3 regions of the Arvimicrobium flavum genome follow, and region 3 is predicted to be linked to each of the others. Evidence: predicted binding sites of a transcription regulator. Region 3 holds the regulator's gene; each other region holds the start of a gene.

Region 1 (2,266 bases), 2.2 Mb from region 3:
GCGCGCCGGCGGGGAAAAGCCGGCAAGTCCCATCGCCGCGTCAAGCGAGCGCTCCATGGTCTCCAGCGCCTGGGCGGCGCTGGACGGCCCGACGCCCGGCAGCAGCTGGAGAACGCGAAACCCTGCCACGCGGTCGCGAAAATTCTCCGCCATGCGCAGCACCGCCAGCACGTCCTTCACATGCGCGGCATCCAGGAACTTGAGGCCGCCGAACTTCACGAAGGGGATGTTGCGGCGCGTCAGCTCGATCTCCAGCGGACCGGAGTGGTGCGACGCGCGGAACAGCACCGCCTGCTGCTTCAGCGCGATACCCTCCTCCCGCGCCTCGAGCACCTTCTCGCAGACGTAGTTCGCCTGTTCGGCCTCCTCGCGCACCGTCACAAGTTGCGGCCGCTCGAGAGAACGACGCTCCGTCCAGAGGTTCTTGGTGAAGCGTTCCTCCGCCTCTTCGATCACCGCGTTCGCGGCGGCGAGGATGGTTTCGGTAGAGCGGTAGTTGCGATCCAGGGTGACGACGTCCGCCGGCGCCGGGAACAGTTTTGGGAAGTCCAGGATGTTGCGCACTTCCGCGGCACGGAACGAATAGATCGACTGTGCGTCGTCGCCGACCACCGTCAGTCCGCGCCCGTCCGGCTTCAGCGCCGTCAGGATAGAGGCTTGGAGTCGGTTGGTGTCCTGGTACTCGTCGACCAGCACATGGTCGAAGCGGCCGCCGAGATGCGCGGCGATGCCTGGCTCCTCGGCCATCTGCGCCCAGTAGAGCAGCAGGTCGTCGTAATCGAGCACGTTCTGCGCCTGCTTGGCCTCGACATAGGCGGCAAACAGCGACTTCAGCTCGTCGGCCCAGCCGATGCACCAGGGGAAGTAGGCGCCGAGCACCTGACCGAGTTCCGCCTGGGCGTTCACCGCCCGCGAATAGATGGCGAGGCAGGTGCCCTTGGCCGGGAAGCGGCTCTCGGTCTTCGACAGCCCGAGGTCGTGCCGGACCAGGTTCATCAGGTCCGCGGAATCCTCGCGGTCGTGTATGGTGAACGCCGGGTCGAGGCCGATCTCGAGCGCGTAGTCGCGAAGCAGGCGCGCACCGACCGAATGGAACGTCCCCGCCCAGGACAGTCCCTCGCTCAGCACCGCCGCCTTGTCGCCCAGCACCTCCCCGGCGATCCGCTCGACCCGCCGGGTCATCTCCGATGCAGCGCGCCGGGAGAAGGTCATCAAGAGGATGCGGCGCGGATCGGCGCCCTTGACCATCAGGTGCGCGACGCGGTGCGCCAGCGTGTTGGTCTTTCCGGAACCCGCCCCGGCGATGATCAGCAGCGGTCCGGCCACCGCCCCGCCCCCATGCTCCACCGCCGCCCGCTGCTCGGCATTGAGGCGGGCGAGATGGTCTATCGGCTCGGGATGGACGGTCGAATCACGGACGGCGACGTTCATGCCGGGCATGAAGCATCGTTTCCGATATGTTCGCAACACGGCGTCGTGAGTCCGTGGGGCAATCGCTTAAAGGACCACCCGGGTGTACCCCCCACCCCAACCCCTCCCCACAAGGGGGAGGGGGAATCCTGCAGCGGCTTCGCTCAGCGCGAAACGATGATGATGTTGGCCGGGCATGGCGGCAGGCACGTCCCCTCCACCTTGTGGGGAGGGGTGAGGGGTGGGGGTAATCTCTTCAAGCGATTGTCCCGCGCCGGTCCGACGCGCGGGGCCCGCTACTCCCCGATGCCCCGATCCCTCAGCGCCGCCGTAATCTCGTCGAGGATCGCGGGATCGTCGATGGTCGCCGGCATCTTCCACTCCTCCTTGTCGGCGATCTTCTGCATCGTCGCACGGAGGATCTTGCCGGAGCGCGTCTTCGGCAGCCGCTTGATCGTGACCACCGTCTTCAACGCGGCTACCGCGCCGATGCGGTCGCGGACGAGCTGGATGATCTCCTTCTCCACCGTCACCAGTTCCCGCGCCACGCCGGCGTTCAGCACCACGAATGCGCACGGGATCTGGCCCTTCATCGCATCCGCAATGCCGACGACGGCGCACTCGGCGACATCAGGATGTTCGGCGACCACTTCCTCCATGCCGCCCGTCGAGAGGCGATGGCCGGCGACGTTGATGATGTCATCGGTGCGCGCCATGATGAACAGGTAGCCGTCGTCGTCGATGATCCCGGCGTCCGCGGTCTTGTAGTAGCCGGGGAACTCGGCGAGGTAGGATTGCCGGAAGCGCTCGTCGGCATGCCAGAGCGTCGGCAGGCATCCGGGTGGCATCGGCAGCT
Region 2 (2,266 bases), 1.7 Mb from region 3:
CTGGAAGGAGGCGGTGCGCACGGTGACGACCTTCTTGGCGTCGGTCGACTGCACCGTCTGGATGGCGTTGCCGGCATAGATCGGACGCTTGAAGGTGTCGGCCGAGACCACCTCGGTGATCTCGGAGACCTGCATCACGTCGAGCAGGGCGGCGATGCGCGGCGCGACGTTCTTGCCCGACGTCGTGGCCGGCGCCACGATGGTGTCGTAGTTGCCGGCGAGCGCCACCACCGTGGCGGCCAGCGGCTCGGCCAGGCGCTCGGCGAGCGCGTCGGCCTCGGCCAGCAGAACCTTGCGCACGCCCTTCAGCTTCGATGCGGCGTCGGCCGCCGCCTTGGCGTTCTTGCCGGCGACCAGCACGTCGACGTCCGATCCGATCTGCAGCGCCGCCGACAGCGCCTTGGCGGTCTGGTCCGACAGCGAAGAATTGTCGTGTTCGGCGATGAGGAGAATTGCCATGTTCGTGTTCCTTTCCCGATCGCTCAGATGACGCCTGCGGACTTGAGGCTCGAGACCAGCTCGGCCACGTCCTTCACCTTGACGCCCGCCTTGCGGCCGCCCGGCTCCTCGGTCTTCAGGACCTTGAGGCGCGGCGCGACGTCGGCGCCGAAATCGGACGGGCTCTTCTCGTCGAGCGGCTTCTTCTTGGCCTTCATGATGTTGGGCAGTGACGCATAGCGCGGCTGGTTCAGGCGCAGGTCGGTGGTGACGATCGCCGGCAGCTTCAGCTCGACCGTCTGCAGGCCGCCGTCGACCTCGCGGGTGACCTTGGCCTTGTCGCCCTCGATCTCGACCTTGGAGGCGAACGTGCCCTGCGCCCAGCCGAGCAGCGCGGCCAGCATCTGGCCGGTCTGGTTGGCGTCGTCGTCGATAGCCTGCTTGCCGAGGATGACCAGGCCGGGCTTCTCCGCCTCGACCACGCCCTTCAGCACCTTGGCGACGCCGAGCGGCTCGACCTCGCCGTCGACCTTGACCAGGATGGCGCGGTCGGCGCCCATGGCGAGCGCCGTGCGAAGCGTCTCCTGCGCCTGCGCCGGGCCGATCGCGACCACCACGATCTCCTCGACCTTGCCGGCCTCCTTCAACCGGATCGCCTCTTCGACGCTGATCTCGTCGAACGGGTTCATCGACATCTTGACGTTGGCCAGCTCGACGCCAGAGCCGTCAGCCTTGACGCGGATCTTCACGTTCGCATCGACTACCCGCTTGACCGGGACGAGAACTTTCATGCGCTTGACCTCTCCGATGGAAACTGGGCCGTCCTAGCGTCGGCTCTGTCGGCTTGTCGAGTGCCGACATGCCTGCGCCGGAACGGACACCTAGGTGCGGCTTGCCGGCAGCAGAGCCGACGATGGTTGGGCTCTGCTCTAGTGAGCGCTTTGGCAAGCGTCAATACGGTCGCGCCGTTCAAACCGGTTGAAATTCTGCCTTCCCGAACCGGTCCGGGGTTTGGCGTTCTTGACAGTGGATCAATCGTGTTCTCTGTATGTTCTGCGATTGCCCACGGAACAGGAGGCTGGCGTGACGGGCGATAAGGATTCGCAAGCCACCATCCTCCACGCCGACCTCGACGCGTTTTACGCATCCGTGGAACAGCTTCTCGATCCGTCGCTGCGCGGCAGGCCGGTCGCCGTCGGCGGCGGTGTCGTCTTGGCCGCCTCATATGAGGCGAAGGCCTTCGGCGTGCACGGCGGGATGCCCGGCCGGAAGGCGCGGGAGCTTTGTCCCGGCCTGATCTTCGTCGGCGGCAATTTTCAACACTACAAGCGACTCGGCGACGCCGCGATCGGCGTGCTCGGGGATTTCACCCCACTGGTGGAGCGCATCTCCATCGACGAGGCCTTTGCCGACGTCGCGGGCTGCACACATCTGTTCGGCTCGCCCGAGGCGATCGCGCATCAGGTGCGCCGCCGCGTGCGGACCGAGATCGGCTTGCCGATCTCCGTCGGCGTGGCGAGAACCAAGCACCTGGCCAAGATCGCCTCGCAGGTGGCCAAGCCCGACGGGCTGGTGGTTGTCGCGCCGGAAACGGAACTCGAATTCCTGCACGGCCTGCCCGTCGAACTGATGTGGGGCGTGGGACCCGCAACCCGCGCCAAGCTCGGGGAACTGGGCGTCTCGACCATTGGCCAGCTTGCGAACACCCCGGGCTGGTCGCTTGAGCGCGTGCTCGGCCCAGCCGCGGGCGGCAAGCTTTCGGCGCTTGCCTGGAACCGCGACCCGCGGGCCATCGAAACCCATCGTTCGGCGCGCTCGGCCGGTGCGC
Region 3 (2,266 bases):
CGGAGCTATGCTGCTCCCAGCGACGATGCTGTCAGCGCCAATGCCGCCAATCCGCATGTCGCGCCAGGCTCGCAGGCGCTGCCCGTGGTTGAGTCGCAAAGATCAGGGCAACACGCCTATCGCGCCACCTTCGCGACTTTCGAGCCCTATCGCCCCTGGCACGTCCACCGACAATTTTCACGCGAGGCGAGAGGACTTCCGCCCTGGAAGCCGGACCCCGCGAAGGCAAAGCGCAAGCCCGCAGCAGGCTAGCGAACGCCAAGTCCAGCAGGCTCGCATCTCAGGTGCAGGGAAATGCCTGATACAAGCCCGGCGCGAGGGAGCCATTTGGGCGGCGGTTGGTCCAGGAGCGTCGGCGAGTGTAGCAAAGGCGCAGCGCCTAGGGCTGCGAAGTGCACTGATCAGGAGGAGGGGGCTCGCATTGCGATACGCGCCAGCGCCCAACTCAGCCCGCAAGGTTCCCGGAAAACAACCCTAACGGTCTGGGAAATGAAGAGCAATCCGCGCGTGCGCGCAACCAAGAGCCTCGCGCACGCGGGCGCAAGCGCCGACACATGCGTCGCCTCGCTCAGTATTTTCTGATCAGTCCGACCAGCTTGCCCTGCACCTTCACCCGATCCGGCCCGAAGATGCGTGTCTCGTAGGCCGGATTGGCGGCCTCCAGCGCGATCGATGCGCCCTTGCGACGAAACCGCTTCAGGGTCGCCTCCTCATCATCGACCAGGGCCACGACGATTTCGCCCGGATTGGCGTTGCTGGCATTCTTGATGATCACCGTATCGCCGTCCAGAATGCCGGCCTCGATCATCGAATCGCCCTTGACCTCCAGCGCATAGTGCTCGCCGCCGGAGAGCATTTCCGGGGGCACGGCGATGGAATGCGTCTTGTGCTGGATGGCGTCGATCGGCACACCCGCCGCGATGCGCCCCATTACGGGGATCGAGACGGCGGAGGATTCGTCGTCATTGCCGGCGATCGGCCGCTTGGGTGGTTCCGTCTTGCGGCCAAGGCTGCCCTCGATGACGCTCGGAGAGAATTTTCGGGGCTGGCCCAATCCGGGAGCCATGGCCTCGGGCAGCTTGATCACTTCGAGCGCGCGCGCCCGGTTAGGCAGACGGCGGATGAAGCCGCGCTCCTCGAGCGCCGTGATCAGGCGGTGGATTCCGGATTTCGATGCGAGGTCCAGCGCCTCCTTCATCTCGTCGAACGAGGGAGGGACGCCGGCTTCCCGGAGGCGCTGGTTGATGAACACCAGAAGTTCAAGTTGCTTGCGCGTCAGCATTTCGCGGCCCCTGTGAATCGCATCAAAACAAAACCAGAACAATCACTATCTGTTCCAGTTGTGTTCCGCAACTGTTTAAATTTTAATGAATGCGTTCAGAAAGCCGAAAGTTAGTTGTCGCGCGTTTGGTTCTCCCGTTCGCAATTGCGTGAAGAAGGCTATGGATGGTGGGCCGGTTCAGAACGATACCTTGCTCGGCTGAATGCGCGTCGCGCCGACGAGGAAGTCGAAGTCCACGCCCTGATGGGCTTGCTGGACCGAGTTGATGAACATGTGGCCGTAGCCCCTTTCGAAATACGGCGGGGGCAGCACCAGCTCTGCGTGGCGTCGCTGCAACTCGGCTTCGTCAACCTTGAGCTCCAGGCTGCGCGATGCGACGTCCAGAACGATCTCGTCCCCGGTGCGCACGAGGGCCAGAGGGCCGCCGATGGCGGATTCCGGCGATACGTGCAGCACCACCGTTCCGTATGCGGTGCCGCTCATCCGCCCATCCGAAATGCGCACCATGTCGGTCACGCCCTGTGCGAGCAGCTTGGCTGGGAGTGTCAGGTTGCCCACCTCCGGCATGCCCGGATAACCGACGGGGCCGGCGTTCAGCAGCACCAGCACGGTGTCCGCGTCGACCTCCAGGTCCGGATCATCGATGCGCGCGCGATAGTCGTCGGCGTTGTCGAAGACGAGCGCCTTGCCGCGATGACTCATCAGGCGTGGCGAAGCCGCCGATGGTTTGAGCACCGCGCCTTCAGGCGCGAGGTTGCCGCGCAGAACGACAATCCCGCCCAGTTCGGTGACGGGATCGTCGCGACGCCGGATCACGGCGTCGTCATAGCAATCGGCGCGCTTGAGCCTGTCCCCGATCGCAGCGCCTTCTACCGTGCGCGCGGAGAGGTCCAACCGGTCTTCGATGCGCTTCATCAGCGCGGCCAGGCCGCCGGCGTAGTAGAAATCCTCCATCAGGAAGCGGCCGGAAGGTTTGAGGTCGAC

Evidence for each region. Region 3 encodes LexA, which represses DNA repair genes until DNA is damaged. Its sites were predicted from a motif close to TGTTCNNNNTGTGTTCNG; they were not measured.
Region 1: the regulator LexA is predicted to act here: its motif matches at 1,448-1,465, upstream of PD284_RS05610 (ATP-dependent helicase).
Region 2: the regulator LexA is predicted to act here: its motif matches at 1,477-1,494, upstream of dinB (DNA polymerase IV).

Annotation. Positions count from the first base shown of each region.
Region 1 is NZ_JAQGPN010000001.1:1,139,531-1,141,796, reverse strand. Features, by position in the region: gene PD284_RS05610 (ATP-dependent helicase) at 1-1,431, opposite strand, end outside; gene PD284_RS05605 (propionyl-CoA synthetase) at 1,707-2,266, opposite strand, start outside.
Region 2 is NZ_JAQGPN010000001.1:1,598,673-1,600,938, forward strand. Features, by position in the region: gene PD284_RS07910 (electron transfer flavoprotein subunit alpha/FixB family protein) at 1-459, opposite strand, end outside; gene PD284_RS07915 (electron transfer flavoprotein subunit beta/FixA family protein) at 483-1,229, opposite strand; gene dinB (DNA polymerase IV) at 1,522-2,266, shown strand, end outside.
Region 3 is NZ_JAQGPN010000001.1:3,299,401-3,301,666, reverse strand. Features, by position in the region: gene PD284_RS15900 (ComEC/Rec2 family competence protein) at 1-252, shown strand, start outside; gene lexA (transcriptional repressor LexA) at 569-1,282, opposite strand; gene PD284_RS15890 (IlvD/Edd family dehydratase) at 1,460-2,266, opposite strand, start outside.